DNA from 2 places in the Pseudoalteromonas sp. SR44-2 genome. Region 2 is predicted to be linked to the other one. Evidence: predicted binding sites of a transcription regulator. Region 2 holds the regulator's gene; the other holds the start of a gene.

Region 1 (4,803 bases), on a different contig from region 2:
GATGGTTACTGAGCGAATAGGGCAAAGTATTGCGCAAAAAAGCAGTGCTTTTATTGCAGCAGACCGTGTACTTGCAAGCGACCATGTTCTAGACACCGCTTTTATTACTCAAGCACAGAGCCAAAATTTAAAAACGGCGCAAATGGTGTATTTCGACACTATGTTGTTTGCCGATGATGAAATGCAGTTTAGCTCAGTAAAAGCGGCATCTAATGCGTACCCGCTAAAAGGGCAGTTAAAAGTTAAAGATACCCTAACCGGTGAAACTAAAGTTGCTAATAGCGGGCCAACGCCGGGTAATGTGTGGCTAAGTGAGTCGGTATTTTACAGTTTAAATATTGATATAGGCGCGCAAGTAGAGCTTGGCGCGGCATTATTTAATGTTTCAAAAGTTATTGTAGAAGAGCCAGACGCGCCATTTAATGTATTTTCAAGTAGCCGTCGTGTGCTTATTAATATTGACGATGTGGCAAAAACCGAAGTTGTGCAGCCGGGTAGTCGTGTTTATTATCGCCAACTTTATGCAGGTAGTGAGGCCGATATAAATAGCTTTTACGAGTGGCTTAAACCACAAATGAAAGAAAACCAACAATGGTATGGCGTTAAAGACCGCCAATCACCCATTTCAAACAGCTTAAACCGCGCTGAGAGCTTTTTATTACTAGCCGGCTTATTAGGTATTATTTTAGCCGCAGTGGCTATAGCTGTTTCAGCAAAACGTTATTGTGAACGCCAATACGACCCAGTAGCGATGATGAAAACGCTCGGCGGTAGCCGCTCAATGATCCGCAAAATATACATGCTTCATTTATTGCTTGTATGTGCAATGGCGGTAAGTATAGGGCTGTTAATTGGTTATGGTTTGCAAGAAATAGCAACAAGTTACTTATCAAAAAGTATGGGCACAGAGCTGCCTTTAGGTGGCTTTAAACCTTGGCTGGTGGCTATAAGCACTGGCGTAATTTGTGCTGTTATGTTTTCTATTAAACCATTGTTTGATTTATTTGATATTCCACCGCTTAGAGTACTGCGCCGTAACTTAGGCGACAAGTTGGCGGTAAGTCGTGTGCATTTAGGTATGAGTGCGCTAACTGTGTTTTTATTAATGTGGTTATTTAGTAACAACATAAAAATAACGCTTATTTTGTTTATATCAACACTTGCGCTAATTGGTGTGCTGTTTTTAGTATCTAAATTAATATTTGGTGGTGGTCGAAAACTAGGATTAAAGCCAGGTAATAGTTGGTCGCTTGCAATTGCGTCTATTCAAAAGCGTGCAAATGTGAACGCGGTACAGTTAATTAGTTTCTCGTTAGCGATTAAATTACTGCTGTTTTTAGTGGTACTTAAAAACGACATGATATCTGATTGGCAGTCGCAACTTCCAAGCGACGCGCCTAATGCGTTTTTAGTTAATATTACGCAAAATGAGTTTGAGCCAATTAATGAATATTTAGCTCAAAAAGATATTCAGGTATCAGAGTTTTATCCAACTATTCGTGGGCGCGTAAATGCGGTGAACGGCGAGTTGGTAGCACGTTCTGTATCGCTGCAAGACAACGAGAAAAAAGACGAAGAAGCACGTGCAGGTATTGGTCGTGAGCTAAATCTTACATGGCTTAAAGATGTTCCTGATCAAAATGAAGTAACACAAGGCACGTGGTTTGGTGAAAATGCGATGGCTGAGGCTTCAGTAGAGGAGTCGATGCTTGAGCGTTTAGATGTTGAGATAGGCGATACGCTTACATTTTTAATTGGTTCGCAGTCGTTCGACGCTAAAATCACCAGTGTGCGCAAAGTAAATTGGGCCACGCTTAAACCTAACTTTTTTATTATTTTAAGCCCTGATGTACTTGCAGATTTTCCGGCGACGTATATTTCGTCGGTACGTATAAATCCAGATCAAAAACGTGACTTTAGCCAGTTATTACGTACTTACCCTACTATTACAGCCATTGATATTGATAACTTTGTTAAGCAAATACAAACTACTATTTCGCAAGTATCGCTCGCCATTGGCTTTGTACTTGCAATTGTTGTGCTGTGTGGCGCGCTTGTACTTATATCGCAAGTGCAAGCTAGTTTAGGTGAGCGTATGCAAGAAATTGTAATACTTAGAACGCTTGGCGCTAAAAGCCGATTAATTAAAAACGCGACCCTGTATGAGTTTTTATTACTCGGTGGTTTAGCCGGTTTAGTTGCCGCATTTTTTAGTGATATAGCGCTTTTAATTGTGCAGCAACAAATGTTTGATTTAGCAGGTAAGTTACATCCACATATATGGATTATAGGCCCGGTAGCTGGCGGCGTATTTGTGGCTGGTTTAGGCTATTTAATGATTTCCCGAACACTTAAACAAAATACCCAAGGATTAGTGCGTGCCCTAGGGTAAGCTTAAACTAACATGCTCCTGTAAATGCCCACCTAGTACGTGGGCATTTTTGTTTTTCTTTGTACTGGTAATTTATACAGTGCTCTGGCATTATTAGCGTAATTTAAAAATAATAACAATGGAGCGCTGTTTGGCCATCATTTTAGGGATCGATCCTGGTTCACGTTTGACCGGATATGGTGTTGTTGCCCATCAAGGTTCTAAATTTACATACTTAGGCAGTGGCTGTATTAAGTTAGCCGATCATCCTTTTCCGGTTAGGCTTAAAATGATCTACCAAGGCATTACACAGCTTATTGAGCAGTTTTCGCCAGAAACCTTTGCCATTGAAAAAGTATTTATGGCGCACAACCCCGATTCAGCTTTAAAACTAGGCCAAGCTAGAGGTGCTGCGATTGTTGGCGCTGCAATGGCCGACTTACCCGTATTTGAATACTCAGCTAGGCAAATTAAGCAAGCAGTAGTAGGCAACGGTGGCGCAGATAAAACACAAGTGCAACACATGGTAAAAAATATTTTAAAACTACCCGGTACGCCACAGGCCGATGCAGCTGATGCACTCGCTATTGCGATTTGCCACGCCCACTCAGAACAAAATTTAATTAAACTAGCGGGCAGCGCAAGCAAAACCGTTAGAGGACGTTTAAGGAAATAATTATGATAGGCCGCTTAAATGGTATTTTAGTCGAAAAACAGCCACCAGAAATATTACTCGAAGTAAGTGGTGTAGGTTACGAAGTACAAATGCCGATGACCTGTTTTTACGATTTACCAAAAATTGGTGAAAATGCGATTGTTTACACTCACTTTGTAGTGCGTGAAGATGCTCAGCTATTATTTGGTTTTAATAATAAAGTTGAACGTGCCTTGTTTAGAGAGCTATTAAAAGCAAATGGCGTAGGGCCAAAACTTGGCTTAGCTATTTTATCGGGCATGTCGGCAAAACAATTTGTAAGTTGTGTAAATAACGAAGACTCAACATCGCTTGTTAAATTACCCGGTGTAGGTAAAAAAACAGCCGAGCGTTTAGTACTCGAAATGAAAGACAGACTAAAAGATTGGGGCAATGATTTATTTACACCATTTAGCGACAGCGCAGTAATAGAGCCAATGAGCGATGCGACAATTGCTAATAATGCAGCGGATGATGCCGTATCGGCACTGCTTGCATTAGGTTATAAATTGCCACAAGCTCAAAAAGCAGTAAAATCGATAAGTAAACCCGATATGTCTACTGAGGTTCTTATTAGAGAATCTTTAAAATCTATGTTGTGAGTAACCCATGATTGAAGCGGATCGCTTAATTGATGCGACTGAAAAAACAAATGAAGATTCTATAGATCGTGCAATAAGACCAAAACTTTTAGCCGACTATAGAGGCCAGCCTCATGTTAAGCAGCAAATGGAAATTTTTATTGAAGCTGCGCGAACCCGTGGTGAAGCGCTCGATCATTTATTAATATTTGGCCCACCTGGGCTTGGTAAAACCACGCTTGCAAATATTGTCGCCAATGAATTACACGTAAGTATTAAAACAACATCAGGCCCTGTACTTGAAAAAGCAGGTGATTTAGCCGCACTACTTACCAATTTAGAAGAAGGCGATGTACTGTTTATTGATGAAATACACAGGCTAAGCCCGCAAGTTGAAGAAATACTCTATCCCGCAATGGAAGACTACCAGCTTGATATAATGATTGGTGAAGGCCCAGCTGCGCGTTCTATTAAATTAGACTTACCTGCATTTACACTTATTGGTGCAACCACACGAGCAGGCTCACTTACATCGCCACTGCGTGACCGTTTTGGAATTGTGCAGCGATTAGAGTTTTATTCTGTAGAAGATTTATCGCACATAGTAGGGCGTTCAGCACATTATCTTGGTTTAGAAATGTGTGACGATGGCGCTACCGAAATTGCCCAGCGCTCGCGCGGCACACCACGTATTGCAAACCGCTTATTGCGCCGTGTACGCGATTACACTCAAGTAAAATCTGACGGCACAGTAAATGCCGATGTAGCTAAGCGAGCCCTTGATATGATTGACGTAGATAAAAGTGGTTTTGATTATATGGACCGCAAATATTTACTCGCCATAATCGAAAAATTTATGGGCGGCCCAGTAGGGCTCGACAATGTAGCGGCTGCTATTGGTGAAGAGCGCGAAACAATAGAAGATGTAATAGAGCCATTTTTAATCCAGCAAGGATTTATTCAGCGTACACCACGTGGGCGCATAGTGTCTGACAGTGCATATCATCACTTTGGTTTACTTCCTAAAAAAGACTAGCCTATATACTTTACTTGCTGTGGTTTATTGCGCAGCAGGTAATTGTCTCAGTATCCCTTTGTTTCAAATTATTATACTCAAAACCTCAACACTCTGTTGCAAATGTTATTTCAAAATACAA
Region 2 (4,803 bases):
TATCTGGCGCGCCAATCATGAGTGGTATCATCCAGTTAGCAAGGCCTGTAAAGGCGGGCATAACCGCACCAAACACCATAATTAAACCATGCACTGTGGTCATTTGATTAAAAAAGTGAGGGTCGACCAACTGTAAACCTGGTTGAAATAATTCAGCCCTGATCACCATGGCCATTCCACCACCAATTAAGAACATGGTCAGCGAAAAAATTAAATATAAACTACCTATATCTTTATGATTAGTTGTGTAAAGCCAGCGTTTAAAACCTTTAGCTGGGTGATGAGCATGATGAGCTTCATTGGCGTTAGGTTGTTCTACTATGCTACTCATTAGTTCGCCTCCACTTTGGCATCAAGAGCTGCCTGTATTTGACTCGGTTGAATAACATCACCCGTATCATTACCCCACGCATTACGTTTATAAGTAATAACCGCAGCTAATTGCTTTATAGATAACTGTTTGGCAAATGCTTGCATTGCCGTACCGGGTCGTCCATGGATAACTACATCAATGTGATCTTTTATATCGCCAAGCACTATCGGGCTGCCTTTAAGTGCAGGAAAGACACCCGGTAACCCCATGCCAGTAGGTTGATGACATGCAGCACAATTAGCCATATATACTTGTTCGCCTAAAGTCATTAACTCTTCTTTTGGGAGGGTTTTATCAAGTAATGCGGCATCTGCTAATGCTGCTTTTTGTTTAGCCTGCTTTGCATCTGCAAGCCATGTTTTAAAATCAGCTTCAGATTTAGCGACCACCACAACGGGCATAAAGCCATGGTCTTTACCACACAACTCAGCACATTGGCCTCGGTAAGTACCTTCTTCGTTTATGTTCGTCCATGTTTCATTTATAAAGCCGGGGTTCGCATCTTTTTTAACTGCAAAATCAGGTACCCACCAAGAGTGAATAACATCATCAGAAGTCATTAAAAATCGTACTTTTTGATTTATTGGCAGTACAAGAGGCTTATCAACCTCAAGTAAGTAGTTAGGGTTTTTATCTGCAAGATTCGCTATTTCATCTTGCGGGGTAGATAAAATAGAGTAGAACTCTACATCTTCGCCCATATATTCATAATGCCATTTCCATTGCGAACCCGTAATTTTAATAGTGAGATCAGCTTTGCTGGCATCTTCCATTGCAATAAGGGTTTTAGTGGCTGGTACTGCCATAGCAATTAAAATAACAAACGGAATTGCAGTCCAAAGTATTTCTACTTTAGTGCTTTCGTGAAATTGGGCAGGTACAGCCCCTTTAGATTTACGGTGATGAATAAGTGCCCAAAACATAATTGCGAACACTATCACCCCAATCACACAACATATTATAAATATGGTCATGTGCAGCTGATATACATTATTGCTTATATCGGTTACGCCTTTGCGCATATTGTATTGGCTATTAGCCAAAACTGGGTGCGTAAAAACACATAATATAAGCCACAAGGTAGAGGTCAGTTTACCCATGTGACGGCTCCTTTGATGCTATTGCGAATGCAAAGCGAAGAGGCATACGGCTTAAACGCCAATTCGTTATTTTTATTTTTTTAGCCAATCTCATTTAATATTGATTGGTTTTGCTGCGCCAACAACGGGTTTGTGTATATTGTGTGTTCTCAAAACTAAAAAGCTGTGAGTTATTATTAGCTCAGCACATTAACAATTAGCTAAAAAACGAACAACAAGCAAGTTTTAGTATAAAAAACAATCAGGTGATATTGAATAATTAATAAAAAATCGGTAATCAACTAGGCAACAGGAAGTTCAAAATATGAGCAAAACAAAGGGGTTTAACGCATTCGGAGGGGGAAAATATAAGTGCAAAAAAGTTTACAGCTTAAATAGTCAGTGGGCTGTTTACGCCCTATTTTTTAGTACAAATTTTAAAACAAAAATGCGTACTAATTAGTACGCATTTATAAAGCTGCTTGTTTAAAAGCTATTTTTAAAGTCACATCCAATCAGCGTTTCTTATAACGCCAACGGCTAAGCCTTCAATATTAAAAGACTCATTCTCAAGATCTACTTCAATAGATTCAAAATCGTCGTTTTCAGCATGAAGTAATACTTTACGACCCGCTTTCTCAAGACGTTTTACAGTTACGTCTTCGTCTAGGCGGGCAACAACAACTTGTCCGTTTTCAGCGGTTTGAGTACGATGTACAGCAAGTAAATCACCATCCATAATACCAATATCTTTCATGCTCATACCGTTAACGCGTAGTAAAAAATCTGCAGCCGGTTTAAACATTAATGGATCGATTTTGCAGTGACTTTCAACGTGCTCTTGCGCCAAAATAGGTGAACCAGCAGCAACACGCCCTATAAGCGGTAAACCTAATTGTTCTGGCTCTTCTTCTTCAATTAATTGAATACCACGGCTTGCACCTGGTTTCATTTTAATTGCGCCTTTTTTAGCAAGTGCTTTTAAATGTTCTTCAGCAGCATTGGCACTTTTAAAACCTAATGTTTGCGCTATTTCAGCACGTGTAGGAGGCATACCAGTGTCTTTAATAAAAACTTTAATTAGTTCGAGTATTTGAGCTTGGCGGTTCGTTAATGGTCGCATACAACTGGTTTTCCATACAGTACATTTAACTGTGAGTATATACAGTTAAATAAAAATCGCAAATTTAAATTAAGCCTTAAAATAGCTAAAGTAATTTCACTTGTGTACATTTTAGGGATATAACTAAAGCTGAGTTTATAAATGATTAAAAATGCAAAGGAGACATTATGAGTATTTGGTACCAGCCCATCACCTTAGAGCTGTGCAAGCAGTTAGAGCAAGGCGTTAATGGCCAAGGAACATTAATGAAAACTATGGGGATAGAAGTCACAGAAATTGGCGATGATTATTTGGTTGCCACAATGCCGGCAATTCCTGAGCATCATAACCCAATGGGGATGGTTCACGGCGGTGCTAACGTTGTACTTGCCGAAACAGTTGCCAGCTATGCCGCTAACTTTGTTGTCGATTTTACTAAATTTTACTGTGTAGGGCAGGAAATTAGCGCAAGTCATTTAAAAGCATCTCGCAACGGCACTTTAACAGCAACGGCTAGAGCGTTTCATATTGGCAAACGTAGTTCAGTATGGGAAATAAAAATTACAAATAGCCGCAATGAGCTGTGCTGCGTATCAAAAATGACCGCAGCAGTCGTAGAGCGAAGATAGTTACTTTTCGATTGGGTAAATGGTAATTTCCATACCCGCACCAATCGCAGATATACGCAATAATGTATCTGCATCTAAGGCTTGATTAAAGCACTTAGGAGAAGTCCCTGATTCAAAACCAATATCAAACGTTCTACGTGAACAGCTTAACCATTGCTTTAGCGCATTACGCGAACACGATTCAATAAGCTCACATATATGGTTTATGGCTTTATCAGGTGTGCTCACCTCACCTGTAGCTTCAATACGCGCTAGTTGACGGTATTCGTCTTTGTCATAATGTAAAATCGTCGCGACTTTTTTCAAGTCCGCCACTAGCAAACTAATATCTTGCTTTGATTCAAGCTCAAGATCTACATTTAAAAATTGAATTTCCGACATCGTTTCGTATTTATCCTCTAATAATTTCATTGCAAACTTTAACGCAGTTTTACCGTTATACCAAATCAACTATGCTCTATTAACCACTTTATATGGATATTTCGCAGCTTTTAAGTATTTTTTAGCATTTAAAGCTAGCTGGATATCAAATATTCAGCTCAATTAAACAGATAAGTCATGTTAGGAATTTAAGTGTAATCTTTTTTATTTTTAAATGATTACAGTAAGCTATAGTTTAAACTGCGACAAAATGTCGCAGTAACTTATCCCATTAATGTAATAAACTAGCCTCTAAAAATAATAAGACTAAAACATGAATAAAAAAATATTTAAGCATGCTCGCAAGTTACATAAATGGTTAGGTTATTTATTAGCACTACAAATTTTAGCATGGTTACTAGGTGGTTTGATTATGAGTGCAATCCCTCTTGATAAAGTTCATGGGGAGCATCTTGCTACACGTACTCTCAATAATCCATTTACGCAGGCTGATTATATTGCTTCCCTTGACGATATTGCCTCTCAGGTGGTTAATCCAACACAAATAATTTTTGAGAACTTCTTAACTACACCACTTATTACTGTCTTTAGTAATAACGAGCAGCAAAGCTTCAATGGCATAACAGGCCGACCATTTGAACCGCCAACTAAAATACAAATTACCGCAAATGCTAAAGCACACTTACTTATTGATGCTCAAGTAACAAGCGCTGTACTACTAAAGCAAGGTACGCGAGAAGTTGGATATAAAACCAATGTTTGGCAGGTACAATTTGACGACACATTTAACACAACACTGTACTTGTCAGAAAATAACGGCAAAGTTGTCACCGTTCGCAGCACGCTATGGCGAATATTCGACTTTTTTTGGATGTTACATATTATGGATTACGATGAGCGAGAGGATTTTAATAATCCGCTGCTTATTAGTTTTGCAGCAACCAGCGTACTTTTTTGTTTAAGTGGAATATTATTACTTATACAAAATATACGACTAAAACGATTTATCCGAATTAAAAATAAGAATAAATCAAAGTAGTCATATTGGTTTTTGAGAGCTAGCGCCCACTTATCAAAGAGTAAATAAGCCTAGGGCTTATTTTATTCCAAGTGCTTAAATCGACTCAAATGTCGCTTTAACATTTCGTTTTCGAAAATCAACTCATCACGCTCATCCAGCAATTGTAAAACTAAAGCTATTGCCGACCAATCTAACGAAAAGTCATGCTGGATACGGGC

The links. Region 2 encodes LexA, which represses DNA repair genes until DNA is damaged. Its sites were predicted from a motif close to TACTGTATNNNNATACAGTA; they were not measured.
Region 1: the regulator LexA is predicted to act here: its motif matches at 2,455-2,474, upstream of ruvC (crossover junction endodeoxyribonuclease RuvC).

Annotation. Positions count from the first base shown of each region.
Region 1 covers NZ_JACJDW010000033.1:34,792-39,594, forward strand. The annotation lists gene H5115_RS16695 (ABC transporter permease) at 1-2,392, shown strand, start outside; gene ruvC (crossover junction endodeoxyribonuclease RuvC) at 2,523-3,047, shown strand; gene ruvA (Holliday junction branch migration protein RuvA) at 3,050-3,667, shown strand; gene ruvB (Holliday junction branch migration DNA helicase RuvB) at 3,675-4,682, shown strand.
Region 2 covers NZ_JACJDW010000016.1:83,625-88,427, forward strand. The annotation lists gene ctaD (cytochrome c oxidase subunit I) at 1-331, opposite strand, end outside; gene coxB (cytochrome c oxidase subunit II) at 331-1,473, opposite strand; gene lexA (transcriptional repressor LexA) at 1,958-2,575, opposite strand; gene H5115_RS11615 (PaaI family thioesterase) at 2,743-3,183, shown strand; gene H5115_RS11620 (hypothetical protein) at 3,184-3,564, opposite strand; gene H5115_RS11625 (hypothetical protein) at 3,878-4,603, shown strand; gene H5115_RS11630 (chaperone modulator CbpM) at 4,666-4,803, opposite strand, start outside.